2 regions of the Shewanella woodyi ATCC 51908 genome follow, and region 1 is predicted to be linked to the other one. Evidence: riboswitches for the same ligand, from Rfam matches in the RefSeq annotation. Region 1 holds a riboswitch; the other holds the start of a gene.
The links. A riboswitch is a leader RNA that binds a small molecule or an ion and turns the genes downstream of it on or off. The one in region 1 is predicted to bind cyclic di-GMP.

Region 1 (15,877 bases):
CTCGTCTGTTAATTGATGATTCTAGCAGTCTATTGCATCTGCTGCCTGCAACACCAAGGCTCTACCCCGTAGGCCGTTTAGACAAAGATTCCCGCGGCCTTCTGCTGCTGACCAATGATGGCGAACTGACTCAAACTCTGATGCATCCAGATTTTGGCCACAGCAAAATTTACCATGTCAGGGTCGACAGAGATTTTGACGATAACTTCCTCCAAGCAATGGCTCAAGGGGTCAGCTACCGAGATGTCACCACTCTACCCTGCACACTAACACGGTTAGCCAAAGACCAATTTGAGATAACCCTGACACAAGGGCTAAACCGGCAGATCCGCCGTATGTCACAAGCATTAGGATTTAAGGTTATCGATCTTAAGCGGGTTAAGATCCAAAGTTTAGCCCTTGGCGATCTCAAGGAGGGAGAGATGAGGCAACTGACATCTTCAGAACTCATCAATCTTAAATCAGCCTTGGAATGAAGGCTGAATACATTTTCTTATTTAGCTTCTGGCTGGTTTGATAATTGGTGTTGTGTTTGAAGGTTGTACCTTCATTGTTATCTATCGCTTGCAGCGTGCTTATGTGTAAGTAATCTCTCGGTACGCTGTAAACCCATCCTTGGGCGCTCTGCGATTTCATCCTTGAAATCGAAGTCCTCGATCTCACTTACACCTGATCATTTATCTCTTCGATTTGTCGTTACTTGGTTGGGATTTGAAACTGATTTTTGCCCCAAAGTTGTCTAGTCTTCGAATGAAGGCTGAATACATTTTCTGAGCTGGTTTATTTGACTGCTTTGGTATTGGGCTGAGTTATTGAAGGTCGTATCTTCATAGTTATCTATCGCTGGCAGCGTGCTTATGTGCAGATACTTCTACGAGACGCCACTAGCACGTCTGACCTACACGGATAGTAGGAAATGCAGAAAAATGTCTGGAACATTTTCTGCCCTGTGGGCTTTACGGCAGCTTCTGACCCACAAGGATGTGGGAAATGCCGGAAAATGTAGGGAACATTTCTGGCCATGCTGCCAAAACTCGTAGCCGCACCTACACCTACTGTTCTAAAAGCAAGAGTATCTCTTCCATTTGGCTTATCTGGGTAAATCGCTAATACGTAAAACTTTGGCTATAGAAAGGCTTTTGCATCGTCTATAAGTTATGCCTGTCCTATCTTTTGATTGCTATCTTTTGATTTGTACTATGTAGCACTGACCTCTTTGTAATACTTTTCTCATCAGTCGGAAAGGTATGGGTTCCATTTAGCGAAAACCTCTAAGTTCATCAGTGTTTGCACTTATATACAGTAGTATCGGTTTTGTGCGGTAAATCTCTAAATTTTGTGCAATCAGTTCACGGTTTGTTATTGAGTGGAAATAGATGTAAATTCAAGTAACTAAAAACGCGCTTGCTCGGTTTGCAGGAGATACGAGGCAAACAAAGTGTGCATTCTCGTTTTTCCAGAAGGTGTGTTTAGGCTAATCGTTGTAAATAATTATAAATCAGACGATTAAGCACATACACTTTAACTGGTCTAACTTGATAAACGCGCAAGGCGTGTATACAAATGTTATGAGAGCTAATATGGACAGAGTCATTGGCGGTGATGTAATCAACATCGAAGCTCCACAAGATAGGCAATATCTGAAATTCGTTGTTCGTGTTTCTTCTTGCGATTTTGACTCAATTAATGTTCGATTTTACAACTCGGACGGTTCAGCCATTAAGATCGACTTTTCTGAATTAAGGATTGGATTGGTTTGGAACTCTGAAACTGATGTGACGACTTTGGGTGAGTTAGAAGAAGTAAATAAATTTGAAGAAGGTTTTGTAATATTGGGCGATTTTGGCACTGTCTATGTGTACTGTGATCAATGCTCGCCCAGTTTGAAAACTTTCATAACAAGCTGCTGAATTCAGATTCACCAAGGCTGTCATGCCATTTGCTGAGCAAATCGCCTGCTAGCACATGGTTCACTTATTAGCAGGGCGTTAGGCATACAGGGAAGCATGGAACCTTTAATCAATATATTAAATCGAGCTAGAGTCGGGCTTGAAGAAGGCTGGCTATATCTTCCTGAAAATTCCGATTGGACAGTAAATACGCTTGGAATAATTATCGATGCCGACTCTCTTGAGCAGCATGAAGTGGATGAGGAAGATGAACCTATATTTGCCAAAGAAAGGAGGCTAATACCCACTATTGATTCCGCCACCATTGAGAGTGTTGCGGCCTGTGCTGAAAATCTTGATGACGATTTTAGTGAGGAATTACTTCTAGAGTCATTTGTCTACTATGTAGAATACGATGCCTTCTTACCTTATTCAGGGTTTAAGCCATTACCACCAGAGGGGCATCGAAATAAGCTTGATCGAGATTTCTATGATAGCTTGGGCGAAGAAAGACCTAATACGCCCTGCAAAAGAGAAGATTGTTCTCGTGGGGCAGTTAAATATAGTGTTCTATGTAGAGTTCATCACTTCGAAATGATTCACAAAAGACCATGCCCATTTTCAGATTGAGCGCTGCCTAACAATCGCATTAAAGCCACCCAATAAGCGCCTGCTGGGTCGGCACAAGGCCTCAAAGGCTAGCAGGCGCTTATTGGGCGCGAATAGATAAAATTGGAGATTTAACATGGATCGAAGTTTTCCTGAAATACTAAAAAAATTGCATGAAATTGAAATCGATTATGCTGATGGAGAAGGGATTGATTTTGAACCATTCGATGAGTTTTATTCCGAGGAAGAAACTTCAGATTGGATTAAAGCATGGACAGGAAACGATACTCTAGACGGTAACGAATATCTGATCTATGGCCAAGATGGCACGGGTGGTTACGTTGCATTCTGGTGTGTAAGAAAGAATGCTGATTTGCTAGAGCAACCTATAGTATTCTTCGGGTCCGAAGGTGAGGTTGGTGTGGTTGCCCAGAGTTTTAGTGACTATGTTTGGTTATTTGCTAATGGTATAGGTCCATATGAAGCAGTTGCTTACCCAGATCTTGAGCGACCTAAAAGTCAAGATTTTATTCGTTTCGCAACTGAGTACGCCCCTTCAAGTAAAAGTACAGCTAGTCAGATAGTCGAAAAAGCAAAAGCCGAATTCCCAGATTTCGAAGGTATAATTGATAGATTATGTCAGTAATATCAGCAGCGCCTAACAAGCGGATAAAGGAGTCGGAGCGAATTAGTCCCTTAAAACAACTTAAGATACTTTTTCTAATCAATGACCTGTTAATTAAATCCATTGCTCTAACGCATTTCTGTCCAAAAATATCAAATCGAAGAGATAAACAACTGGTGTGAACGCGGCTGTGACCTTCGACATCAAGGATGATGTCGCAGAGCGTATAGGGACATATTCATAGCGTGTCGCAGAAGTGTTTACACGTTCAGCGAGCCGCAGGCTATAGATAACAATGAAGTTATGATTTCCAACAAGCTAGTCAAATACAAACCCTACCCTATGAACCCAGCTTAAAAAGATATTTGAAACTTGCTATCTGGCAAGTCAGCAAGTTTTTGTCCAAAATCGAGTTACAAGTAAATTTAATTCGAAGAGATTAACAACTGGTGTGAACACGGCTGTGACCTTCGACATCAAGGATGATGTCGCAGAGCGTATAGGGACATATTCATAGCGTGTCACTGAAGTGTTTACACTTAAGCCTGCTGCAAGCAACCAACACCAATGAAGCTTTGGTGCTCAGCAAATAAGCTAAGTACGAAACTAGCCCAATGAACCCAACTTAAAAAGATACTTGAAACTTGTTATCCGACAAGTATCTAGAATTGGTTTAAGCAAAGTAAAAAAGGCGCTAAGTTTTCACTTAAGCGCCCTTCTAGACTTGTATCTCGTCGCTAGCAGTTCCTAGCTCGAAACTAACTTCTCGTGGTTCGAAGCCCGCGACTCTAACCTAAGGCTAGTGAACGATCTCCATTTCGGCTAACAAGTTATCTGCATTGTCCAGATACTTCATTACCCAAAGCATGTAGCGGCTATCGACTTGGATAGAGCGATTAGTCTCAGGATCGTAACCCCAATCTCCGATAATGCTCTCATAGACGCCATCGAACAGTAGGCCAACCAGTTCAGCGCGGCCGTTTAGGGTCGGTGAGCCTGAGTTACCACCTGTGGTATCTAGAGTCGACAGGAAGTTAACAGGCACAGAATCGATAGACTTCATGTAGAAATCGCCATACTGCTTCTGTTTAATTAGCTCAAGCTGCTTAGCAGGTGCATCAAATGGAGAAACACCAGTGTCTTTAGCTAAGATACCTTCAAGACGGGTGAAAGGTAGCGCGCGCAGACCATCTTCAGGTGAGTAGCCTTTCACATGACCCACGGTGACGCGAAGGCTTGAGTTAGCATCGGCATAAACAGGCTTACCTTGCTCAGTATTAAAGGCGATAATCGCATCCATATATTGAGGACGCACCTTCATCAACTTACCCGCTAACTCTTTCTCTTTCTTCTCTGCTTTCATATCGGTGTCATACATGGCAACCGCAAACTGAATGAAAGGATCATTTGATGCTTTAAAGTCAGCTACTGACTTATCCATCCACGCTAGGCGAGTCTCCATGTCACCCAACTGAGTGTTAGCGTACATGGTATCTAACGTTTTAGAGAGCTGCTTAGCATCTAACATCTTGCCGATGCCAAACACCTTATCAAGTGCAGGAATACGCTCGCTTGCTGGCAGTACCGCATAACGCTTAAGCATATCTAACAGAACTGCTTTATCGACACTGGCGGCATAGCGACGATCGATACGCTCCATACGCGATTTGAAGCTTATCATGTCACGCTCCTGATAACCTGGCTCACGAGCCATATCATCAAGTTGCTTCTCATTGGCTAAACGGTAGAGTTTACGCGCTGTTGGCACCATAGTGGTGTAACGGATATAGCCTAAGATGGTGTCACGAGCTTGATTTTCCTGCCCTTCGGCAATCAACTTATCTAGCTCAGCTAAGGTTTTACCATACTGCTGTTGGCGCTTCTTATCTTGCTTGATCCAAGTGGCTAGGTCTGTCTCACGCCCTTTACGGTCATCGAGCATGGTCGACTTACCGTAGAACTCAATCATAGAGGTGAAGTTCTTAGCATAGTTAGCTAAGCCAGCAATTAAGCTCTCATACTTAATGCGCTCGTCGCTCCCCTCAGGCGCAGTCTCTTTGATGATCTCAATAAAGCGCTCACGAAGCATTTTGCCTTCAGGGTAGGCCCACTCAAACGTGTTCTCCACCTCATTGGCAGTACGGTAACGGTTAGTGCGGCCAGGGTAACCTGCCACCATCACAAAATCACCGTCGCTCACGCCTTTGGCTGAAACCTTAAGGAAACTCTTAGGCTCATAGGGCACATTGTCTTTGCTAAAATCGGCAGGCTTGCCATCTTTAGAGACGTAACCACGGTAGAAGGAGAAATCACCCGTGTGACGTGGCCACATCCAGTTATCGATATCGCCGCCGTACTTACCTACGCTTGCCGCTGGGTTATACACCAGACGCACATCGCGGATCTCTAACTGCTTCACTAGGTAATACTCAAGGCCACCATGAAAACTATAAACCTTACAGCGGTAGCCATCTTCGGCTTCACACTCGGCTACTAACGCCTTCTCTTTCTGCTCGATACCTAAGTAGTAATCATTACCTACCTTGCTATCTAACCCCTTTTTAACCTTGTCAGTCACATTGGTCACCGCTTCGGTCACATAGATACGTGAACCCGGTGTCGCCTGTAACTCTTCACCATAGGACTTAGCTAAAAAACCATCTTTAAGCAGGTTTTTTTCTGGCGTTGAATTATATTGAATTGAGCCATAAGCACAGTGATGGTTAGTCACAGCAAGGCCTTTAGGAGAGACAAATGATGCTGTACAGCCACCAAGGCTGATCACCGCATTCATCGGGAACTCAGTTAACTTAGAGATAGACTTTGCATCTATCTCCAACCCTTTCGCTTTAAGTTCGTCAGCCATTGCTGGCAGCTGGTAGGGTTGCCACATACCTTCGTCAGCCTGTGCGCCAAATGAGGCAGCAACAGCGACGGTGAGAAGCCATTTCTTCATTTTGTTAAATCCATTTTTTAATTATTAGTGGGGTAAAACTTACTTAAGTCTTTTTAAAATAACTACTTTCAAGTACTGCATCTTGCTGTAATACCAATCGGTATAAAAGGCATAAAAAAAGTCGAGCTCGATATTTGCATATTCGAGCTCGACTTTATCATAGGCAAAGTGGGTTACAACCCCTTTGACTTAATCCCTTACAAAGCGAAATAAAAACCAGAGTAAAGGAGCTTGTACAACCCCTTAAAGCGCCACCATCAGTTGGGCTGCAATAATCACCGCCCCTAACAAGCCCACTAGCGTTAACGCTGGCTTACCGCCGCAGACTTGATAACCTTCAGTCACCTCTTTGCGCTGTTTCAAGACCATTACAATCGGCAAGAAGATGATGATAAATACCAAAGGCACAGCCGCAAAACCGAGTACTGCAACAAAGCCTTCAGGAATATAAAGCGCACATAACACAGGTGGAACGAAGGTGATTAACCAAGTTTGAACTCGGCCCATAATGGTACTCTTCGCTCGTGTCAGCTCACTGATAAAATCGTACAAACTTAAGGTCACACCGATAAAGGAGGTCACTAAAGCAAAGTCAGCAAACAGCGAAATACACTTACTTACCCAAGGTTGTGAGGCGATATCCTGCAGCGATGTAATAAGTGCAGGCAGTGAGCCACCAAAGCTATGGATCTGCTCTCCCCCCACTGTTCCTAACGTCACTAACAACCAGAGCACATAACACAGCAGCGGTAACGTTGAGCCAATCAAAAGTACTTTGCGCAGCGTTAATGCATCACCCTCTAAGTAACGCACTAAGGTTGCGATACACACATGGAAACCAAAAGAGGTGAAAACAACAGGGATGGCTGCCATCCAAAGATCAACCTTACCCTCTTCAATTGCCGCAATCGCCATCTGTGAAGGGCTAATTTCAGGTAAGAGGAAACCCACAGTGATCACTAGCAAGGCGATCATCAGTGAAAACAGAATACGAGAAACCTTGTCGACCCAAGCTACACCGAATGCGGCTAGCAGGCCTAAAGTCAGGGTAAATATCACCACCGCAAGCTGATTATCCAAAGCAATGCCAAACATCGCCTCAGCTTTTAATACCAGCAAGGAGGAGCCACCTGTCAGATAGGCTGCCGTAAGGGCAAACAGCAAACTTAAGAAGGACGCACCCTGTATTAGCTGTCCCCGCTTGCCTAAAATCTTACCTGTAATGGCATGGAGATTGTCACCTACACCAGTACGTAGGTTTACCTCAAGCATCAACAAAGAGGTGTAAGCTGAAACTCCCCAGATAACGACCAATAGCAGAATAGCTGGGATGATCCCCAGTGCAGCGGTCGCCAGAGGCAGTGCTAACATTCCTGCGCCAATCGCAGTTCCGGCGACGATGGCAATTGAGCCAAGCATTTTTAAATTCACAAATTTGTCCTGTTAGATATATTTTTATTCTAGATTTTTGGTAGGTCTGATTTAGAACGACTTGGAAGGAGTGGTATTAGCAAGATATTTCATCATTATTAACAGCCCCCAATCGAATCAGGTCTACTGACCTTAGTGATCGCAATTGGCCTCAATGACTAGTTAATAGTTGTTTTACCCTATCGACAACGCCATTGAGGCTGAATAAATCGAGGAAAAAACAGATATACAGATTGCATTACATCTCAACTCTCTAAAAATGACTGAGAGGGACAGTAACAGAGCCAAACCCAGTCGGCAAGCCACTTATGAACAAACAGAGTTGACGCTCAAAATTACAACGATTTATAAACAGAAAGTTAAATAACGCCTCTTGAACTAAACATAAATTACAGGTCATTAGAGATGACCTGTAATTACATATCTAACTAAAAACTAACCCAGAGCTAAAGCTCAATCCAAGCTAGCCCCCAATCTGAGCCGACACCTGGCTCAAAACCCGTAGCAGTTTCTGACCATTGAATACAGTAGCCACTGTATGGGAAAGGCTTACATTGGTAAGTCTTGCCATTTTTAGGTTGAAACACTGTGGTGCCAGCCTGATAATCCGCAATGCCTTGAGGAAACACATAATCGGCATCACCTGGAGCTGCCGCTTCAGTCAGGAAAAGATCATGATTTTGCACTATCACCTCCCCTTGAGTGGGCTCAGCCTTGAGCAACATATGGTAATGACCCGCCGCAGGCTCAATCACATCTATCTCAAATGATGCAGTGGTGGAGTTTACCTGCTGACTCTGAAAACCTGATGCCTGACCATTATGGCTACTAAGCTGCACGCTAACCTGCATATCGGTATTGGTGGTGATATCGAAACTCACCAAGGCTTTCCCCTCATTTATCTCATAGCTATCTGCTAATGAGCTCACCTCCACGCTGTTTCCTGGTTCAGGCGCAATATCAAAGCCCACTTCAACTCGGTTGATGCCACTGCCGTCTTTAGCAAAAATTTCATTCTTACCATAGACAGGGACTATCTCACCGGCAGCACTTTTCTGACCAGCCTTCATCTTAGTTTGCTCGCGGTTCACCGCGGTTGCTAACAGATGGGGCCAGTTATTTTTCAGCCCTTGCTGGGTATTTTCTATGGTGATGCTGGTTTGCATTGAAACCTGCTCCCCCTCAGCGGTGAATACCCGAGTCATAGCGCTGTCACCCACTTTAAGATCGAGCGCAGGGTTAATATTGCCCACATCACTCCATGTATCAGGCGTGGTGCTGCCATCATTAAAGTTCACATCAATAACGTTATAGAAGCTGTTAGCGGTATCGCCTACCTCCCACAGCGCCAGAATAACCTGATAGCCACTGGCTCTGGCCGGCACGTTACACTCATGGGTGACAAATTTAGGCGGCTGGACCATATCTCCCTCAATCACACAAAAAGGAGTCAGATCGAAACTGCTGCGACTCAGTGGTTTATTAGGATCCCAATTTTGTTCAGTCAGATAATAACGCCAGTTACGGGTCACATGGTTAGCGGTAAACTGCCAGCTAAACTCATTCCAGCCAGCACTAATGTCCGATCGACTCCATCGGGTCGAACTCTGCTCATCCAACGGAGCAAACGCCCCTTGTCCGGCACTGGCCAGCTTGCCGTCAACGGGCCCAAGCTCAGGAAACCCCGACGGTCCCTCAACACTTTGTGGCTCCCACTGCACCGCGCCGCAGTTAACATTTCCCCCTTGGTTACAAGCGTAAGCTCTAGACTCAGGGCTCTTTACATAGCCATGAGCCAAGGCTGCAGAACTCATTAACAGACCTGCACTCGCAACAAGAGAGAGGCTAATAGATTGATTAATCGATTTTTGATGTCTCATTGAACACACTCCACTCAATACCTTGTCCCCCATAAAAAAAGGCAAGGTAAAAACAAACGTGGTATTTGGACTGAACGGATCACAATAGGTATAGCTAAGATAGGTTCTCAGCCAGATATATCTATCGTGGCAACCCCGCTATCTTAATGAGCACTCAGTGAGTCCTGCACCTTAGACCGGAAGCTTTGCGTCCTAACTTTTCAGCTAGTTTGCCAAATACATGGATATCGGCAGATAAGGGCAGACTAATTTACCTTCTGCTTATCGTCACCGACAGGCATAAAATACGTAACAATGATAACGCTGTCAATTTTAATCACCATTTAAAATCAAACACTTAATCAAATTCATGAAAACCATATATTTAACAAGTGTATCCAAGAAATTAAACTATTCTATCCCCCCTAATAAAGCTGATTGCACTCTGGTTTCCAGTCAGTATAATGAGTCCACTACTTCAGGGGAGTAGCCACCAAAGATTTTCTACCATTAGAGAATAGTTGGGTGAACATCAACATACTTGGCCACATCGCCATGGTGTTCACGACAATCACACTTAAGCTGAGATTGTTAGGCAAGACCTGAGTGCAGTTACCGCCGATATTGTTATCAATATTTTTAAGGGGGCCGGTTAGCTGTACTCGGATTTTTTGCCCCCTAAATAGGAATTCATTAAAGTGGAAGCTCTACTCGCATCAACCCTCACCGTTGCTATTGCCGAAATCGGCGATAAAACTCAACTTCTAGCACTTATTCTAGCGGCCAGATTCAGTCATTTAAGCGGTGCTAAAACGGCTATTATTCTCGGCATTTTTCTCTCAACCTTAGCCAACCATTTTGCCGCAGCTTGGGTAGGACAATGGGCGATTAGCTTTATCAGCCCAGAGCTTGGACGTTATTTAGTAGCAGGGTCATTCTTTGCCATCGCACTCTGGGTATTAGTTCCAGACAAGGTGGATGAGGAGCAGAGCCGTTTTTATAAGATGGGGCCCTTCCTTGCCACCTTTATTCTATTTTTTATCGCCGAGATGGGCGACAAAACTCAAGTGGCGACCGTGGTACTTTCAGCCAAATATGACGCACTTGCAATGGTCGTGATGGGGACAACATTAGGCATGATGATCGCCAATGTGCCTGTGGTGATAGCTGGTCATTTTAGCGCAGAAAGATTGCCGATGACCTTGATACACAGAGGCTGCGCCGTGCTGTTCGCCCTACTGGGTGTGGTAACTCTGCTGTTTTAATCAAAAACAGTGACAAGTCGCTAGCTAAGGGCTAAGGCCAAACAAAAAAGGTTACGAGTTAACGCTGAGATATAACCTCAATGCTTACCCGTAACCTTAATATAAGTAACTCTTTAGCTGCTATTAGCTCGTAACTCGACACTCGCAGCAGCTGTTAACTAATGAGTTATAGCTCGTCAGCGCTAATTCCTAATACCTTAGCTAGACCTTCACCGTATGCCACATCAGCTTTCATACAATTCTGTATGTGTCTTATCTGAATATGTCTATCAGCGCCGCCTACTGAGGCCGCCGTATTAGCAAACAATCTCTGCTGCTCATCGCTACCCATTAATCTGAATAGGTCACCAGCTTGGCTGTAGTGATCATCATCTTTATGGCTATAAGCATCCGCATCACCATCTATCTGTAGTGGTGGCTCGCTAAAGTCTGGTTGCTCCTGCCATTGGCTCTGAGTGTTTGGCTCATAGCCTATGGTGCGGCCAGCATTGCCATCGGTACGCATCTGTCCATCTCTGTGGTAGGAGTGGAACGGACATTTAGGTGCGTTAACCGGAATATGACTGTGGTTCACCCCTAAACGATAGCGCTGGCTATCACCGTAAGAGAACAGACGTCCCTGCAACATCTTATCCGGTGAGAAACCGATACCAGGTACGATAGTTGTTGGGGCAAATGCCGCCTGCTCAACTTCGGCAAAATAGTTATCTGGATTACGGTTAAGCTCAAGCTCACCCACCTGAATTAGCGGATAATCTTTATGTGGCCAAACCTTGGTCAGATCAAACGGGTTGAACGGACAATCACCAGCCGCAGTCTCCTCCATCAACTGGACATAGAGAGTCCATTTAGGAAAATCACCCTTATCGATTGAGTTCAATAGGTCCGCTTGATGACTCTCACGGTCATTAGCGATGATCTCTGCCGCTTCTTTATCTGACAGATTCTGAATACCTTGCTGAGTTTTAAAATGGAACTTCACCCAGTAGCGCTTATCATCTTTGCTGATAAAGCTGTATGTATGAGAACCGAAACCATCCATATGACGGTAAGTCTTAGGGATCCCACGATCGCCCATCGTCATTGTGATCTGATGTAGCGCCTCAGGCGATAGAGTCCAGAAGTCCCAGTTGTTGTTAGCACTGCGCATATTGGTATATGGATCGCGCTTCACCGCATGGTTAAGATCTGGGAACTTAAGTGGATCTTTAAGGAAGAAAACAGGGGTGTTATTCCCCACGAGATCCCAGTTACCTTGCTCGGTATAGAACTTGATTGCAAAACCGCGGATATCACGCTCAGCATCAGCAGCACCACGTTCACCAGCTACCGTCGAGAAGCGAACAAAAACTTCAGTCTCTTTACCTACAGACTCAAATAACTTGGCCTTAGTAAATTCGCTAATATCATGGGTTACCGTAAAACGGCCGAATGCACCTGAACCTTTAGCATGCATACGACGCTCAGGGATCACTTCGCGGTCAAAATGGGCTAACTTTTCAATAAACCAAGCGTTCTCAAGTAGCATAGGTCCGCGTTTACCCGCGGTTTTCACATTTTGGTTGTCGGGTACCGGTGCGCCAAACGCAGTGGTCAACTTCTTATCCATAATAAACTCCTAGAACTCACATCAATCATTATAATTAAGTCAGTTATCAGCCTAAAAATCTTTTAAATTCAGTCAGATTAATACATCAGCATGAAAACAAACGGTTTCACTCGGCACATCAAGAAAGCGAATCTTCACGCTTATCATTAATCCAAGTTTCGATCAGGTCATAAATAGTTGTCATGGTCACTACTCCTAAAGTTTCAATTAGCAAGTTATATAAGTAACTATGTCGATGGAGTAATAATAGTAAAAACAACCAAAACAACAAAACGATTAAAACAGATTAAACTAAAAGGATTTTACGATTAACAAAGATAAACAAAAGGAGAGCAATGTCTCCCAAGGATTTATCCTTAAACGGTAGGGGTTTTCACCTTTAACTATATTGATCTAAGTCAAAAAAATTATTTTACATCAAGTGATTAGCATTAATTTTTGTACATAAAAGATGGGGGTAAATAGGATAAGAGTTGAATTCAGGCAGTGCCTGAATTCAATAACAACAAGTGTTCAACACTGAATTAGCCAGATACAGCCTGCTCCTCTTTATAGAGCTTAACTAGGTAATAAGCATCAATTAACACGATAAAAAAGTTAACTAGCGCCACTGGGATTGCCCCAATCGCCAAACCATAAGCCACAAACAGAGCTGCGCCGATGAGGTTCCACCAGCGTAACTTTTTAATATTAGACATCATCAACGATATTGCGACAACAACCGACGCCAGATATCCAACCCATTCCCAAATGGTTGCGCTATCCATAAGCTCTCCAATACTCCCCAAGGTAATAATGGCCATTATGAACAAAATCCCGGCAATGGAACAGTCTATTTAACCTGAAAATAACAATATATTGATAACGAAAATCTAATCATGCATATCATGATTAGATATAAAATCTAGCGCTTAACGACTGCAGCAGTCATTCTAGCAACTGCAAAAGAGCAGCAGATGCTGCTAACTTGACTCGTTACTCGACAGTGAGTACTACTTATTGTTAACGCTTAACGACTGCCGCTGTCATTCTAGCAACTGCAAAAGAGCAGCAGATGCTGCTAACTTGACTCATTACTCGACAGTGGGTACTACTTATTGTTAACGCTTAACGACTGCCGCTGTCATTCTAGCAACTGCAAAAGAGCAGCAGATGCTGCTAACTTGACTCGTTACTCGACAGTGAGTACTACTTATTGTTAACGCTTAACGACTGCCGCTGTCATTCTAGAGATGCAGCACAGCTCACCAGCACTGTTATGGATAAGCACCTCCCAAACCGAACTGCGTTTACCTAAATGGACCGCTTTTGCTGTCGCTGTTAATGTCCCATTACGTGACGCCTTCAGGTGATTGGCATTAATCTCCTGACCCACACAGTAATACTGCTCAAAGTCGACAGCAAAGTTAGCGGCGTAGCTGGCAACGGTTTCGGCCAACGCCACATTCGCGCCACCGTGCACAATCCCAAGCGGGTTATGTATTGCAGGGGTCGCAGGCATGGTGGCTTTCATGTAGTCATCACCAATCTCAGAGATCTTAATTCCCATGGTCTGCATCAAGGTTCCCTTGCCGTGCATTCCTGAGTCCATCTTGGCGCAATCTTCTAAGCTTACCGGTCTAAACCAAATACTCATTACTCAACCCTATTGATCAATAATGCCAACAGTCTACTGCTTCAGGGTTAAAGTTTAAACAAGTGTTTAAGTTAAGAGACACTTTCAATAGAGAAATGACACGAAAGTGTCACTAGGGTGGCTCCCGAGCACTCTTATTTTTGATGCTGATTCATCTAAAAGTGATCGGCGTTAGGTGAATACTTGGGAGCCGTAGGGTAACCGCAATAACTGGGATAAGCTGCCTTTGTGCGGCAGCTTATCCAGACTAGATTAAGCGAAAATTAAAGATCTTGGCTTACTGCTTCAAGTGTTAACTTGATCATCTCATTAAGGGTTTGTTGACGCTCTTCAGCCGTTAAATGCAGCCCCTGCCTGATATGATCGGTCACTGTCATCATCGCCAGTGCATTAGCTCCATACTCAGCAGCCACACCATACAGACCAGCAGCTTCCATCTCGACACCTAAGATGCCGTACTTCTCCATCAGATCGTAACGCGCTTCATCTGAGCTGTAGAAAAGATCAGAGGAGTAGAGATTGCCTACATGGTAGTTAACCTTAAGTTTGTCCGCCGCATCGGCCGCTTTTCTTAGTAGGTTAAAGTCAGCAATCATGGCGAAATCTGTGTGTTCAAAGCGAGTGCGATTAATCGCTGAGTCAGTGCTGGCCCCCATGGCCATCACTACATCCATCAACTTAATCTTATCACTCACCGCACCACAGGAGCCGATACGTATGATGTTCTTCACCCCATATTCAGTGATCAACTCTTTCGCGTAGATAGAGATAGAGGGAATGCCCATACCAGAACCCATCACAGAGATCTTCTTACCCTGATATTCGCCTGTGTAGCCCAACATGTTGCGCACATCGGTCACCAAGACAGCATTTTCAAGGAAATTCTCAGCAATATATTTAGCTCTTAGCGGGTCGCCTGGCATTAAAACCGTCGTTGCAAATGCGCCAGCTTCGGCATTGATATGTGGAGTCATCTTTTTTCCTAAAAGTTAGGCGCCGCATCAAGTACGGCGCTTTCAATAAATACGTTATGAATTAACCCGCTAGGCTAAAGAGTAAGCCTGCGATAGTACCGCTCATTAAGTTCGCTAACGCCGCAGCGATAAGCGCCTTCATACCGATGGCACTCAAATCATGACGGCGCTCAGGGCAAAGCGCCGCTAAGCCACCAATCACCATGGCCAAAGAGCCTATATTGGCAAAGCCACACAGGGTAAAACTGATAATAATCTGCGTCTTTTCTGAGAGTTGATCGGCAACCTTAAGGAAGTCGATATAGGCAACAAACTCATTAATCACCATTTTCTGGCCAATAAAGGAAGCCGCTTGAATCGCTTCACTCCAAGGCACCCCCATGATCCAAGCCAACGGTGCAAGCAGGTAACCTAAGATCATCTGCATAGTTAGTTCGCCATAACCAAACCAGCCACCGATCCCACCAATAATGCCGTTAACCATAGCGATCAAGGCAACGAAAGCTAACAGTAGCGCCGACACCGAGATAACCTGTTGCATCCCCATCGCCGCCCCACCCGCTGCAGCGTCAAGGACATTAGCAGGTCTGTCATCCTGCTCATCCATCACCTTCTTGATATCGTTTTGTGGCTCCTCAGTCTCAGGCCAGATAAGCTTGGCAAACAGTAAACCCGCAGGTGCAGTCATAAAGGCAGCAGTTAGTACATATTTAACGTCGACGCCCATCTGGATATAGCCAATCATGGTGCCGCCAGCAACAGACGCTAAACCACCTGTCATCACAGCAAATAGTTCAGAGCGGGTCATGTGCTTAACGAATGGACGCACCATCGAGGGCGCTTCAATAGGACCAACAAAGATGTTGGCAGTCGCAGACAGTGACTCGGCGCGGCTGGTACCAAGCAGCTTTGATAGGCCACCACCAATCAAGCCTATAATTAACTGCATGATCCCTAAGTAATACAGCACGGCAATCAGGGCGCTGACAAACACCACCACAAATAGCACGTTAATCACAAAGAT
Region 2 (15,877 bases), 2.6 Mb from region 1:
TTAGCTGTCCCATCTGTGAATTACAAAATGGGCACCAACCACCTCGATAGAAGAAGATAATGCTTGGTTTCCCTTGAGTTAAGCTCAATAAGTCGAGGGTTTCTCCCTTGAGGTTTGCTACTTTGGCCGAAGGTAGCATCTGACCATTCATCAATGGCATCACATTGAGATCATTGCTGGCGATAGGTTTCGCGGTTGCGATGAGGGAGAGACTGGTTAAGCAAAGTAGCAGCACGTTAAGTGTTTTGGTGAACATCTTGGTTTACTTCCTATTGAAATTGTTATGCAGAACAGACCGAGGAAGGGATGATTTTGTTGCAGGCTAGCAGGTACAAAAATGCCGCTCATGGGGAGCGGCATCGATAGTAAAGCGGTTAGGTTAGCTCAAGGGCTTACTTAGATTTCTTAATCTTAGCGTTAGATGAGTTCTTCACCTTAACGCGGCGACCTTGCATATTTCGCTCACCGATCACCTGTTCAGAGACATTGTCCTGACGGTTTTGCTTCTTGGCGAAGCTGCGGCGGGTCTGTAGGTGTTTAATCAGTAGATCACGGCTGCCCACTTCATAACCCGCGATGGTGATACGAGGAAGTTTTTTACCGATAAGTTTTTCGATATCGGCTAAGGTGCGCTCCTCTTCACGGCTCACCAGTGAGATGGCAACCCCTGACTTACCAGCGCGGCCAGTACGACCGATACGGTGTACGTAATCTTCGGCTAGGAAAGGAAGGTCGTAGTTAACAACATACTCTAAGTCTTGAATATCCAGGCCACGAGCAGCAACCTCGGTGGCGACTAGTACGCGCACTTTACCCTCTTTAAACTCGCGCAATGCACGGCGACGGTTACCTTGGGCTTTCTCACCATGGACAACAGATGAGGGGATACCATCAAGGTTTAGCTCTTTAACTAGCTTGTCGGCAGCATCACGGGTTGCGGTAAAGATAAGTACTTGTTTCCAGTTCTTTTTACCGATCAGCTCAGAAACAAGCTCACGCTTACGGCGCTGCTCTACCGGATAGACCACTTGGCTAACGGTATCGGCAGTGGTGTTCTGCTTATCGACGCTGATAAGCTTAGGCTTATCTAAGAAGTCGTTGGCAAGCTTTTTAACCGAAGATGAGAAGGTGGCTGAAAACAGCATTTTTTGGCTGTTTTTATTCACCGCTTGTAATACTTTTTGGATATCGCTGACAAAGCCCATATCTAACATACGGTCGGCTTCATCGAGCACCATAAAGTCGACATTTGATAGGTTAAGGTTACAGGCTTGAATATGCTCAAGTAGACGCCCTGGAGTCGCGACTATGATGTCCACGCCTCGCTTAATCTTTTGCGCCTGAGTCTCCAGCTTTACACCGCCGTAGATGGTCAAAACAGAGACCTGCATATGCTTGCTGTAATCATTGATATTGTCGGCAATCTGACTCGCTAGTTCACGAGTTGGCGTTAATATCAGTGCGCGAGTGTTAGAGCGTTGTGTCTCACTCGGCTTGTCGATCATCTTCTGTAAGATAGGCAACGCGAAAGCGGCGGTTTTACCTGTGCCAGTTTGGGCACTTGCCAGTACATCTTGGCCACGGCGAATCGCCGGGATCGCTTGCTGCTGAACTGGTGTCATTTTCTGATAACCACATTCTGAGATGGCGCGCAAAATCTCGGGAGCAAAACTAAAAGATTCAAATCTCATCTTGGATTTCCTGTAATAAACCAATTCATATGCCAGCGAATTTTGTCTGGACTGAGTAAACAAGGCCATCAAAATGGCGGTGGCGGAGTATAGCAAGTTTGTACAGAGTTTAACAGCAAAGCCTATTGGAGGAGAAACAGATCATTTGTAGGAAAACAGAAGGGGGAAAAGGTTAAATTAATTTAAGAGGATATCAGCTGGAAAGCCTTACGCCAGCATGTTAAGTATGGATTTATAATGCAGTAAAACTCCGGGAGACTGCGTCGTTTCAGCCCCCCGGATTAGCCTTGACTAGATTGCCTTAGTGGCATTTTCCAGCCAAACAAGATCATCACCTTGCATCAAAGGAGATAGCTTACTCCAAACCAACTTATGGTAATCATTAAACCAGCTTATCTCAGCATCGTTTAGTAGGCTCTTATCGATAAGGCGTGCATCCATTGGGATCATGGTCAGGGCGCTAAACTCAAACATCTCACGCTCAATACCCGCCAACGCTTCACAAGGGCGAACGTAAACCAGATTCTCTAGACGTATCCCAAACTCATCGGCGCGGTAGTAGCCAGGCTCATTGGAGAGCACCATGCCTGGGAGCAGGGCAACATCGTTGCTGTTCTTGCCGATACGTTGTGGGCCTTCATGGACATTGAGGAAGTGACCGACACCATGGCCTGTGCCGTGATCATAATCGAAGCCGTGTCGCCATAGATATTGACGGGCAAAAGCATCTAGCTGCTGACCTGAAGTGCCGCGGGGAAAGCGCGCTTGATCGAGCGCAATATGGCCCTTTAAGACTAAGGTGACCATCTTTCTCTGCTCATCTGTGACCTGACCGATGGCGATAGTGCGCGTCACATCAGTCGTGCCATCAAGGTATTGTGCCCCTGAATCCACCAGATAGATGCTGTTGTTGGTCATCAGTGCTGGGGTGCCATTATTGTGGTTGTAGTGACACATGGCTGCGTTGCCACCCACTGCAGAGATGGTATCGAAACTTGGCTCACGGTATTGTGGATCTGCTAAACGATAAGTTTCTAGTTTATCGGCTAGCTGGCCTTCATCATAAAAGTGTCCGGCTGCCACTTCGCTGTCCAGCCAAGCCAGAAAGCGAGAGACCGCGACGCCATCACGGATATGACAAGCTTTCATACCGGCAAGTTCGCTGCTGTTTTTCTGTGCCTTGCTTAATGCGACGGGATCTAATCCTGCCACTAAGGTGGCGCCAGCTTGTTCTGCTGTAAGCTGTGACCAGGCATTGGAAGCGTTAGGATCTGCCAACAGCTTGATGTTAGATAGTTCACTTAGGACTGCTTCAAGCTCATCTTCGGCTCTGAAAGTGACGCCTGTACCAACATGGGCCTCAATACCACTAGGCAGCTTATCGAGCTGAGTGAATAGCACCAGATCGCCGTTTGCATGAAGCAGAGCTGAGCCTAAGATAACCGGTAGGCGAGGCACATCGCTGCCGCGAATATTCAGTAGCCAACAGAAAGAGTCGAGTGAAGTGATAAGCGCCATATCGGCACCTGATTTTGCCACTACTTTTCCTATCTCAAGGCGTTTCTCTTGGCTGGTTTTTCCGGCGCTTTTCGCATCAAATAAGATAGCGGGTGCGCTCGAAGGCGCAGGTCTGTTTTGCCAGTGAAGATCCACAGGGTTTTGCTTAACTGAGATAAGTTGCATATCAGACTTTGTCAGTTCAGCTACGGCTTTTTTCTGCCAGCTTAGAGGGTGTAAGCGTGGATCATATCCGATACGGGCATTGGCGGTTAAGGTGTCGGCTAGCCATTGAATTTGTGGCGTATCGGTTAGGCTTAAGTACTGAAAAAGCTCGCCATCGACCTGAAGTTTAACTTGTACTGTATAGCGGCCATCGATAAATATCGCTGCGCTCTCTTTAAGTACGATAGCCATACCAGCTGAGCCGGTGAACTCACTAACCCACTGTAGACGCTCATTACGCTCTGGCACATATTCACCTAAATATTCATCGGCGCGGGGAATGATAAAGGCGTCGAGGTTATTTTTTGCCATTTCGCTGCGTATTGCATCTAGGCGTGAGGCGATTGTTTGTGTCATAGGAGCTCCGTTTTTTGACGATAAGGTTGGAGTTAAATGCTTACCGATTTTTTGTTATGGAATTATTTGCGGCGATTATCGCAGCTCAATAGGGCCTAGGGAAGTTTCACCTGCATGATTTTTTATAAGGTTAAGCGCGGAGTTGTAAACTTTGAAACACTTTACTTGTTACTTTCCTGTTTAGATCTATTAGATTAAAGCATTCCGCTGAACGAATATTGAATGTAATTGGTATCATAGGAGTGTTTAATGCCATTTAATGTGTGGGTACTGACCTTAGCCCAAGCTTTTGCCATGAGTGCAGCCCCTATGATGATGTTGCTTGGGGGGATCATTGGCATCGAGTTGGCACCCGAGCCTGGTTTGGCGACACTGCCCATCACGGCGATGGTGATAGGAGTTGCTATCTCTGTCCTGCCAGTTACCCAATTGATGCGACGTTTTGGTCGTAAACCTGTCTTTATTTCAGGCTCTATTTTGTCAGCCATAGCCGGACTTGTTGCCGCCTATGGTACCCATGAGAAAAATTTCGTCATTTTCTGCGTCAGCGGTATTCTGCTTGGGGTGAGCGGCGCTATCGTGCAGCAATATCGTTTTGCTGCGATGGAAGCGGTTGAGCCCAATTTGGGGGCTAAAGCCGCATCTAGGGTGCTATTGGGTGGATTAGTTGCCGCCTTTTTAGGACCTGAGCTGGCAGTATTTGGTAGTGAATTAGTTGATATTCCCTATGTAGGCGCTTTTATGTTCCTCACCTTCATCTGTTTACTGGCAGCTTTTACGCTCTCATTTTATCGTGAGCCCAATCGAGCTAATCTGGCTCATCAAGATGTTGATCAAAGTGAGATACGTGCTTTTGGTACCATCTTGAATCAGCCTAAAATCTGGGTTGCTATTGCGGGCGCCATGATAGGCTTTGCCATGATGAGCTTTGTGATGACGGCAACGCCACTGCATATGCATCACAATGAACATTACTCTTTGGCCGACACTAAGTGGGTGATCCAGAGTCATATTATTGCCATGTATCTTCCCTCCCTATTTACTGGGTACTTGGTGGCTAAGTGGGGAGTCACAAGAATGATGTTGATTGGATTAACTGCTTATCTGGTGACCATAGTTATTGCGCTGGCGGGAAGCGAACTGCTTAACTACTGGGTGGCTCTGGTGTTACTCGGCTTGGGTTGGAATCTATTGTTTGTCGGTGGCACTGTGCTTCTGCCTCAGTGTTACCGTGCAGGCGAGGGCTTTAAGGTTCAGGCGTTAAATGACACCTTGGTCTTTGGTGCGCAAGCTTTAGCATCATTAAGTGCTGGCTGGGTAATACATCAGTTAGGTTGGCAGTTACTGCTCAATATCTGTATCCCCTTTATTGCATTGCAACTTCTCCTGATGGCTTGGTGGCGCTTTAGTGAAAACAGTCGAGCCAGCGCTGTCGAATAAGTCTTTACCTCCACTTATCACTGGAGTGCAAATTCAATCAATGCAAATAGTTAGAGATAATGTTTAGTGAAAAGCTATCCCTCTCTTTTGTAAATTTATGGTAGAATTTTGTTTCAAACTGGCGTGTTTCCTCTACCTGTTTTAGGTAGAGTCGTGGAGAGAGTGATGCAAACAGTAACGGTCGATATCGGTGGCAGCAAAGCACTCTTTGAGATGCATTTTGATGGGCGAACCGAGCAGTATAAAATTCCAACCGGCGAACATTTCAATATAGATAGTCTCAACCAACAACTTCAGGAGTTGGAGTCAGATTATGGTTTTAAAGATTACCGTTTAGCCATCGCACTGCCTGGTCTAGTTCAGGATAACCAGCTGCTTTCGAGTAAATCTCTTATCGGGTTAAATGGTCTATCTAAGAGTGATATCAACACTCAAGCTCAAACAGTATTGATCGTCAATGATATTGATGCGGGCATGCAGGCCGTTACTGATAGCAGGCATGATTGTGAACTGCTAGTGATGTGCGGTACTGGGATTGGTATGGCTATCTCAATTAATGGCAAGCTATTTACTGGTGCTCACGGTCTGGCGGGAGAGTTAGGTCACTGCCGAGTAATGACTGAGTCGGGAGAGTTTAGTCTGGAGCAGTTGGCAAGTGGCGGTTCCATTCAAACTCGTGAGATAAAGTCTCAGGCTGATCTATTTCGTGCAGGAAGTTATTTAGGCATGGGGATGGCTTGGGCCGTTAACCTGTTTAACCCTAATCGTATCTGGCTAGCCGGTGGCATGATGAATAATGCCGATTACTATCGAGGTTGCATCTCAGCCCTGAATGAGATGGCGCTAACAGCCCCACTTTCACAAGCTAAAGTTGCAAGGGTCGACGACATGGAGACTATAGTTTGTCGAGGGCTAAAAGTGATGTTAGATAGAAGCTGTAATTAAACCTATCTATGACATTTTCAGACATACCCGCGATATCTTGAGCATAACGATGAACTATTCGCTGACACTTTGTATATTTTATGCTAGAAAGGAGCCTCTCTCATGACTGGACAGTTAATCGGTTTTGACTAACTTGTCGAGCAAGCCTGGAAGCCATAGGGTTTCCTAGTATAAAAAATAGAAAGGGTAAGCAGATGACCTTAGGTGTAGGCGGTTCAACCGCAGAGCAAGAGTTAGCGAAATTAACCGACATGACAGAGGGCACTGGTCCTATTAGTTATGATGAATATAGCCGTCGTATTGAGAAGGCGCAGGCCTTGATGACAGCCGAGGGAATCGAGGCTATCTATGTCAATGCTGGGACTAATCTGTACTACTTTACTGGTACTCGTTGGTACGCGAGCGAGCGTATGGTGGGAGCCATTATTCCGGCAAAGGGTAAACTTGAATATATCGCTCCAGCTTTTGAGCTTGATACCCTTGAAGGCTTTATGGTTGTTAAAGGTAAAGTGAATACTTGGCATGAAGATGAGAGCCCCTATTCACTGTTTGGTGATGCGCTAATACAGATGGGTGTCAACAGTGGCAAGGTAGGCATCGATGAGTCGGCAGCTTTCTTTATCTTTGATGGTGTTCGTCAAGCTCATAATCAATTTGAATATGTGAACGCAAAACCTGTGACTGCAGGCTGTAGAATGATCAAATCTGAGGTTGAACTTAGCCTATTGCAGCGTGCTAAAGATATGACGTTAGAGGTACATAAAGCCGTTGCCCGTATTTTACATGAAGGGATAAGTGTTGGTGAGGTTGAGGCCTTTATTCATGAGGCCCACAAGCGAGTTGGTGCTCCTGCTGGTTCTTACTTCTGCATCGTTCTATTTGGTGAAGACAGTGCTTATCCACACGGGGTTAAGTCGCCTAAAGTACTTGAGTTAAATGATACTGTACTTATCGATACAGGGTGTCAGCTACAAGGCTATAACTCCGATATTACCCGCACCTTTGTTTTTGGCACGCCAAGCGCTCGTCAACGTGAGCTATGGCAATATGAACAGGATGCGCAGTTAGCCGCATTTGATGCCGCTAAAATTGGTTCGACCTGCGCAAGTGTCGACAGAGCAGCCCGTGATGTACTTGAAGCCGCAGGTTTTGGCCCTGGTTATAACCTGCCGGGTCTTCCACACCGAACTGGTCATGGTATCGGCTTAGATATCCATGAATGGCCCTATTTAGTGCTTAACGATCAAACTCCTCTGGCAGCAGGCATGTGTTTCAGTAATGAACCTATGTTGTGTGTTCCTGGAGAGTTTGGTGTTCGTCATGAAGATCATTTCTATATGACAGAGACAGGCCCAGTTTGGTTTACTCAGCCTGCTCATTCCATTGATGATCCTTTTGGTTACGAAGCGTAAAGCGAATATTCTTACCTGCAGATAAGGCATCTAAATCCAGTGGATGCCTTATCTTGTTTCATACCGATAAATTTATACTGATTAGTATTACTCTTTTTCTTCATTAAAATTCACTTTCAGCATTTAATCTTAAAATACGTATTTTTAAGCGATTAAAATCAACAATTTAAAATATGTTAAATTATTGTGTTGCATATGTAGTTAAATTAAGTCTATCCTAAATAACAGATGACAGCGTTGTCATCCAAAGCAGTAACTTGTAAATGTACAAAGGCAAACCAATCGAAAGGTTGGGACGCAAAGCTTCCGGTCTAAGGGGATAGTGTTTGAGAGGGTCGCACTCTTAACGTTATTTTGGTACCTATGATAGCGGGGATGTTACAGGAAGTTTCTTCATGAAGAGCCTAGTAACGATAAGAACCGAAAAGGTCTATGTACTGGGTGTTTATGGTATTAAGAATAGGTTTTCTCCTGTTCATGCTTTGTTTGCCTTATTGAATACTTATAAAAATATAAAGCAATAAGGATACCCTATGTTTAACACTAAACTCTCATCGGCTGCGCTTGTCGTAGCGAGTGTATTTGCCTCGTCGGCATATGCATCAGTACCCGGTAAACCAACGATCGGCTGGGGCGAAACTAACTTTTCTATTATTGAGGTCAATCAAGCAGCTACCGCTTACAATCAACTTGTTACCGTTAAAGATGCCGCAGAAGTATCGGTTAACTGGAACTTGTGGTCAGGGGAGCTGGGCGATACGGCTAAGGTTTTATTTGATGGGGTAGAGGTCTGGTCGGGCAGCTCTACTGCATCAGGTTCTGCCACATTCAATATCAGTCAAGGTGGTCGCTACCAGATGCAGATTGAGCTCTGTAATGCACAGGGTTGTACACTCAGTGATGCTAAAGAGATCATTGTTGCCGATACCGATGGGAGTCATCTTTTACCCCTTGATACTCAACTGGGGGAGAACAATAGACCTTATGTAAACAAGTCTGGCAAAGTGGTCGGCAGTTACTTTGTTGAGTGGGGTGTATATGGCCGTAAATTCCCTGTAGACAAGATGCCAGCGCAAAACCTAACGCATATTTTGTATGGCTTCACCCCTATCTGTGGCGGTGATGGCATCAACGACAGTTTGAAAGAGATTGAGAGGAGCTTCCAAGCGCTACAACGAGCCTGTAGTGGCCGTGAAGATTTCAAAGTGGCGATTCACGACCCATGGGCAGCAGTTCAGATGCCACAAGCAGGTGTCAGTGAATATGCCGACCCATACAAGGGTAACTTTGGCCAGTTGATGGCGTTAAAACAAGCACAACCAGATCTTAAAATCTTACCTTCAGTAGGTGGCTGGACTCTGTCAGATCCTTTCTATTTCCTTGGTGATAAAGTTAAACGTGACCGTTTTGTCGCTTCGGTTAAAGAGTTTTTGCAGACCTGGAAGTTCTTCGATGGTGTCGATATTGATTGGGAATTTCCTGGTGGTAATGGCGCAAATCCGAATTTAGGCGATCCTGTCAATGACGGTGAAACCTATGTGCTCTTGATGAAAGAGCTAAGAGCCATGCTTGATGAGTTGAGTGCCGAAACAGGTAGAACCTATGAGCTTACCTCTGCAATCAGTGCTGGCGCAGAAAAGATAGCTATGGTCGATTATCAGGCCGCTCAGCAATATATGGATAACATCTTCCTGATGAGCTACGACTTCTACGGCGGCTGGTCCAATACCGATCTAAACCATCAGACAGCCCTATATGCGGCTAGTTGGAAACCAGATACTAAGAATACCACTCATATCGGTGTTAATGCACTGCTTGCTCAAGGTGTGACTCCTGAGAAGATTGTCGTTGGCGCAGCTATGTATGGCCGCGGCTGGACAGGTGTGAACGGCTACCAAGATGGCAATCCATTTACTGGCACTGCGACGGGTAAAGTGAAAGGGACTTGGGAAGATGGAGTGGTTGATTATCGTCAGATAGTCAACGAGTACATGTCTGGTGAGTGGCAATATGAGTATGATGAGGTTGCTGAAGCGCCTTACGTCTTTAAGGCTTCGACTGGCGATCTGATCACTTTTGATGATGCTCGCTCCGTTAAAGCTAAGGGACAATATGTTACTGCAAACCAGTTAGGCGGGTTGTTCTCATGGGAGATTGATGCAGATAATGGCGATATTCTCAATGCTATGCATGAAGGTTTAGGTCATGGTGAGGGAACCAATCCACCTGCAAATAAAGCGCCGATTGCTAATGCAGGCAGCTCGCAAAGTGTAACTGGCCCTAGCGATGTTATCCTTGATGGCAGTCTGTCACGAGATCCTGAAGCTAAGGCATTAACCTATGTCTGGTCGCAAACCTCCGGGCCTGCAGTGAGCTTAGTTAATGCTGATATGGCCCAAGCCAGCATTAGCCTTAATGCGACAGATGCAGATGTTGTCTATGGGTTCTCGCTAACGGTGACCGACCCTGAAGGTTTATCGGCTACTGCGGCAACGACTGTTACCAATATGGCACCGCAAGCTAACCGTGCACCAGAGGTGTCACTCGATGCCAATGTTGTGGTTGATTCTGCTCAACAGGTGAGCATAGTTGCAAGTGGCAGTGATGCTGATGGTGATGCGCTTACTTATAGCTGGACAGTGCCTGCTGGCTTAACTGCTACTGGGCAATCTAGTGATACACTAGTTGTGACTGCGCCTGCTGTGATAGAAGATACCACTTATACATTAAGTGTACTGGTATCCGATGGCTCTCTTGACGCGTCGGCTCAAACGGTATTAACCGTGAAAGCGCCAACCAGTGGCGGTTGTGAAACAAGCGATCCTGATGCGGTTAATCACCCAGCTTGGGATAGCACACTTGTTTATAACGGCGGTGATACAGTGAGTCATAACTGTTTAGTCTGGAAGGCTAAATATTGGACTCAAGGTAATGAGCCGACAGTGACAGCTGATCAGTGGACACTTCAAAGTAGTGTTGAGATGGGCTGGAATGCGGGAGTCGCCTATAACGGTGGCGAACAGACAACCCATAATGGACATACTTGGCAAGCCAAGTGGTGGACAAAAGGTGAAGAGCCTGGTGTTGCCTCTGTGTGGAATGATTTAGGGGCGACAGCCAACTAAGTTATCACTTCCATTAAGTAGGGGGATCACTTCCCCCTATTTTCCTTCCTTACTATATACCTAAGCACTCATCTTTCATGGCTAAGCTGTGTTAATTCGCATCTTGTGAGCCGCTTTCGTTGGTTGCAGTGCTTTAAGTGAGTCACCATGAAACATTACCTATCCTTAGCTATTTTAACCACTTTGAGTCCTATAACGCTTTTTGCCGCAGAGCCTGTGCATTTTACTCTGGCAGAGGTTGATGCCAAAGAGTCTGCTTTGACCGACTTTCCCTTGATGAGAGCGGTGAAGTCATCTATCGCGACCAGAGACAATGCTATTGTCGACGCCATTATCCCCTTGAGCCCTAACAATCCGGATAATGTTAAGCGCCTAGAGTCTGTGTTGAGTGAAACACAGTTTGAGTTTCTTTTTCCTGTTCGCGCTGCTGAATATACCTATCAAGGTTTGTTGCAAGCCGCGGCTAAGTTTCCCGCTTTATGTGGTTCATACATAGATAATCGTGATGCCGATGCTATCTGCCGTAAATCCCTAGCTACCATGTTTGCCCATTTTGCACAGGAAACCGGTGCCCATGATAAGTGGATGACTGAGCCACAATGGCGACAGGGCCTTTATTGGGTGCGTGAAGTGGGTTGGGATGAAACCAAGCGCGGTGGTTACAATATGGAGTGCAGCCCTGACACTTGGCAAGGGCAGGTTTGGCCTTGCGGCACCTTTGCTGATGGCAGTTATAAGAGCTATTTTGGACGCGGCGCTAAGCAGCTCTCCTACAACTATAACTATGGGCCTTTCTCTGATGCCATGTTTGGTGATGTCAGTACTTTGCTCAATAACCCTGAAATGGTGGCCGATACCTGGCTGAACCTAGCCAGTGCAGTGTTTTTCTTTACTTACCCCCAACCACCTAAACCTTCAATGTTGCATGTTATCGATGGAACGTGGCAGCCCAATGCACGAGATACACAAAATGGACTCTCAGCTGGATTTGGCGCAACCACCCATATTATTAATGGTGGCATTGAGTGTGGTTCAGGCAGTGAGAAGCCGCAATCGCTGAATCGGATTGAGTATTATCAAGCACATGCGCAATATCTTGGCGTTCCAGTGGAAGCCAGTGAGGTGCTAGGTTGCAAGGATATGAAGCCTTTTGATAACCAAGGGGCAGGTGCCATGTTGATCTATTGGGAGCAAGATTGGTCATATATTGCAGGAAATCCCAATGGTGGCAAAAGCTATGCCTGTAAGTTGGTGGGGTATCAGACTCGTTATAGTGCTTTTAAGCCCGGTGATTATCAGGGCTGTTTGATGCACTTTTTCCCAGAGGTTGTCATCGATGATTCTGGTACGCCAACGGATCCCACAGATCCGGTTAATCAAGCGCCAACAGCTAATATTCAGGGAGTGAGTGAAGCAGAAAGTGGAGCGGTTATCACTCTGTCAGCGTCCCAGTCTAGCGATCCTGAAGGTGGAGTGCTCAATTACCGCTGGAGCTTACCTATTGGTGCAAGTGCCCCCTCTGTTGAGCAAGCATCATTGTTATTAACTTTACCAAGCCCTAGCAGCACAGAAACCATATCAGTCTCTCTTGAGGTGACCGACGATGCGGGGCTAAGCGCGTCGATTAACCATAATGTGCTGGTTACAGTCAGTGGCGGTACGCCCCCTGATGGGGAAGTGCCTTATCAAGCTGGTTATGCTTATGTGGCGGGAGAGCGAGTTTCTCATGCTGGTGGAGTTTATGAATGTAAACCATATCCCTATACAGCTTGGTGCGCTGGCGCATCATGGGCATATGAACCCGGAGTAGGCGTTGCATGGCAAGATGCTTGGATAGCGAGATAGCCTAAGTCTTTATTGTTAAAATTAAAACGCGCCTTAGAGGCGCGTTTTACATCTTGGATAGCGTGGCGTAACCATTAATCGATACTGATCAGTTCAACATCAAAAATTAGCACTGAACCACCGACTATTTTACCTGTGCTGCGATTCCCATAGGCTAAGGTACTTGGGATAAAGAAGCGGACCTTCTCACCTGTTACCATTAACTGAACACCTTCGGTCCAACCTTTGATGACGCGGTTGAGTGGGAATGCGATAGGCTCGCCTCGCTCCACTGAACTGTCAAATACAGTTCCGTCAATTAAGGTGCCGTGGTAATGGACGGTGACTGTGTCGCTGGCTTTAGGATGAACGGTTCCATCCCCTTTCGCTAACACCTTGTATTGAAGTCCTGAAAGGGTTTCAACTACCCCTTCATTGTCTTTGTTTTCAGCTAAGAAGCTTGCGCCAATCTTAATATTTTCCTGGGCAGCTTTTTGGTTGTTCATAGAGGTGAAGAAGTAAAAGATAACGCAGGCGATAACGACAACAGCTAACAGCATTTTCATAATTTATATTCGTTTAAGGGAAATTCGTCAGCCATGATATCGAATAGCTTAACAGGGGTAAATATAGGTTTTGCAATGACTATAGTCCCAAAGCAAGGGGGTTACTGTAATGGAGACGATTAAAGCGCTTGTAGCCAAGTTTGTCCCATACTGGAGGTAAACCAGTATAGGGAAGCACTATTGAGTACGATCATGCACCAGAGTGTGACTCTGAAGCTGACTTTCTGTGATTTATGCCTAAGCCAACTCTGAGCGAGTAGAGCCCCTGGCCAGCCTCCCAGTAGCGCCATTAACTGCAGTGTGCTCTCCTTAGTTCTCCACCTGCCTTTGCGTGCTGCGGATTTATCCAAGGCGTAGGCGATAAAGGTGATGGTACTCATCAAAAGGTAGATAAGAGGAGAAAAGCTGGGCAGCAGGTCGTGATATAGAGCCATCGCAAGGGATGCGGCTAAGGAAAGGATCAGTAAAAGGCTGAACTTACCTTGGCTCGGCGTTTTTCTTAATAAGTGTGCTTTAGCTTTTGCATCGATAATCTTGGCCTGATGAGCCGTTTCGCGCCCTTGCTTATCCTTTGTGAGAGTAAAGGTTACGGTGTCTTGGAGCTGTGGGCGTCTTGGTTGATATTTGAAGGATTTGATATGAACAAAAACCTGAGTTTGCTGACCTAAGGGTTGGATGAAACCAAACCCTTTTACGTCATCCCACTGAACAAGCTTGCCTTTGAATTTCATAGAGAATCTAACTTGGTACTTTAAGTGTTAGCAGTTTATCAGACAGTCCTAGCTTGGAGTATGGTGATGACCCTATTCTTATCGAGATTAATTAGCTTCAAGTTTTCTTGCTCTTTTATTCGCCGTTAATCGTCTACCTGCTATCGCATTTTTACTGAGGAGAAAGAGGTTAGTGGCGCCTGCAATTAGCTCAATAGCCTGTAGAAGGTAAAAATAAACATCAAATTGACCCTCTTGAGCCCAATAATTCAATAGAAGTGCCGCTGGAAGCAGTATCAAGATGCCGTTTGCTGCGGCTATCTTCATTCTAAAAAGTTTCTGTTTAATTATTTTACTCTTGACGCCGTTGGTCAACAGATTGCCTGTTATTCCAGTGAGAGCCATGGCTGGGATCAAGATAAAGAGCCCAGGGAATACTATGTTGCTTTTGACTTGAATAATAAAGGCGTGGGTACCAAAAATTTCACCTATTAAACTGAAGCTGAAGAAGGTGGCGATACAGAGTGTCGCTGTCAGGGCAGCGAGTAGATGAAGTTTGGTTTTCATGTTTATCCCTTTCAATTTCTCGTAGTGTCATTCATTATTCTTATAGTGACAGTATGCTGTCGATATTGTTCATTATATAGACTGATATTATCTTGTCAACTTTGACAGTTTGTTGTCATTTTGCTAGTATATCCCCTCTTCTATGGGGCTGATATGTGGGGGTTAGGATGACTGAACATGAAGGTTTTACTCAGTTGGTTTTGAGCATTTTCAGGTTAAATGGGTTACTCGTCACCGAAGGAGATAATTTGAGTCAGCCAGTAGGACTGACAAGTGCCAGATGGAAGATTTTAGGAGCGGTAGAAAAGTCCCCTCAAACCGTATCGCAAATTGCCAGAACCATGGGGCAGACAAGGCAGAGTGTCCAACGTATCGCCAATGAGTTGGTGAAATTAGAGATTGTCACCTTTGAAAGTAACCCTGAGCATAAGACAGCCAAATTAATCGTTAGAACGGCAAAAGGCGCAGCGCTTTTTGCATTGTTATCTGAGTCACTTATTCCTTGGGGCCATGATGCCGTAGAGGGGATTTCTGAGGAGGAGCTGTTGATTACTTTAAAGGTGATCACCAAATTAATCGGACGCTTTGAAGGGCGATAATATTGGCTTAATACAATGAAATATTCCGGCCCTGCATGACCGGAATATTAATCTAAAAAAACAGTAGGTTACATCTGTTAGTGTTAGTGTTAGTGTTAGTGTTAGTGTTTCGCTGGCTTTTCTGAGATCCACAGTTTTATCTCGCCTTTTACTACCACCACTCCCTCTGAGTCATAGGCCGTGACAGGTACCATAAGATCACCCGGTACCCACTGCTCAGGATTTACCTGGGCAACGCAGCGAATATCACTTCCAGCTTTGGCGGTATAGTCTAAGCTCATTCCTTTAGGTATCCATCTTAAGTGATGGGGAATAGATGCCTCTGCCATCACCCCCATTGCCATCTCTAGCCCATTACAGATGGCGATCACATGGACGGTTTTAATATGGTTGTGAACAGCATGGCGTTTCTTAATTAAACACTCACATCTATGGGGCCTAAGTTCGGTGATAAGAGGTTTAATCGTGCCAAAGTAGGGAGCCATGCGTGCCACCATGATAGAGAAGATCTTATTGCCGAAAGGAAATCGGGTTACTCTGTTATACAGGGCCATCACCTTAGTAGGTTTCTGTGTTGTCATCTCGATATCGCCTGATTTTTATTGTTCTGGTCGGATGAGTTAGGTTATCTGAATAACATGGGATTAACAATATCTCTTTTTGATTGGATAAATATTGAATTTAGCGATCTATTTTTAAAATGAACCAAACTTCATTTTCACTTGTCTATCTTTGAAACGTATAATCCCCTTTTTCGTAATTGCTCATTTTTAAGGATACAAATTGAATTACCTGCTTACCTATTTAAAAGGAATGGCGATGGGAGCTGCAGATGTGGTTCCCGGTGTGTCAGGCGGAACTATCGCTTTTATTACCGGGATTTTAGATACCTTGCTTGAGAGTATTCGAAGGATCAATC

Region 2: another riboswitch for cyclic di-GMP. It lies ahead of SWOO_RS05590 (glycosyl hydrolase family 18 protein); the one in region 1 lies ahead of gbpA (N-acetylglucosamine-binding protein GbpA).

The regions. Positions count from the first base shown of each region.
Region 1 covers NC_010506.1:4,719,254-4,735,130, forward strand. The annotation lists gene SWOO_RS19895 (pseudouridine synthase) at 1-476, shown strand, start outside; gene SWOO_RS19900 (hypothetical protein) at 1,581-1,910, shown strand; gene SWOO_RS19905 (DUF7716 domain-containing protein) at 2,007-2,519, shown strand; gene SWOO_RS19910 (SMI1/KNR4 family protein) at 2,635-3,144, shown strand; gene SWOO_RS19915 (S46 family peptidase) at 3,923-6,079, opposite strand; gene SWOO_RS19920 (aromatic amino acid transport family protein) at 6,323-7,498, opposite strand; gene gbpA (N-acetylglucosamine-binding protein GbpA) at 7,957-9,390, opposite strand; cyclic di-GMP riboswitch class I at 9,516-9,614, opposite strand; yybP-ykoY riboswitch at 9,839-9,962, shown strand; gene SWOO_RS19930 (TMEM165/GDT1 family protein) at 10,068-10,634, shown strand; gene SWOO_RS19935 (catalase) at 10,801-12,243, opposite strand; gene SWOO_RS19940 (YgjV family protein) at 12,768-13,046, opposite strand; gene SWOO_RS19945 (PaaI family thioesterase) at 13,442-13,879, opposite strand; gene deoD (purine-nucleoside phosphorylase) at 14,143-14,853, opposite strand; gene SWOO_RS19955 (NupC/NupG family nucleoside CNT transporter) at 14,915-15,877, opposite strand, start outside.
Region 2 covers NC_010506.1:1,411,110-1,426,986, forward strand. The annotation lists gene SWOO_RS05560 (peroxiredoxin-like family protein) at 1-256, opposite strand, end outside; gene SWOO_RS05565 (DEAD/DEAH box helicase) at 393-1,691, opposite strand; gene SWOO_RS05570 (aminopeptidase P family protein) at 1,983-3,770, opposite strand; gene SWOO_RS05575 (MFS transporter) at 4,020-5,210, shown strand; gene SWOO_RS05580 (ROK family protein) at 5,376-6,155, shown strand; gene SWOO_RS05585 (M24 family metallopeptidase) at 6,350-7,567, shown strand; cyclic di-GMP riboswitch class I at 7,830-7,950, shown strand; gene SWOO_RS05590 (glycosyl hydrolase family 18 protein) at 8,101-10,692, shown strand; gene SWOO_RS05595 (chitinase) at 10,840-12,537, shown strand; gene SWOO_RS05600 (FKBP-type peptidyl-prolyl cis-trans isomerase) at 12,612-13,082, opposite strand; gene SWOO_RS05605 (DUF1294 domain-containing protein) at 13,202-13,813, opposite strand; gene SWOO_RS05610 (hypothetical protein) at 13,901-14,359, opposite strand; gene SWOO_RS05615 (MarR family winged helix-turn-helix transcriptional regulator) at 14,527-14,958, shown strand; gene SWOO_RS05620 (hotdog fold domain-containing protein) at 15,060-15,539, opposite strand; gene SWOO_RS05625 (DUF368 domain-containing protein) at 15,742-15,877, shown strand, end outside.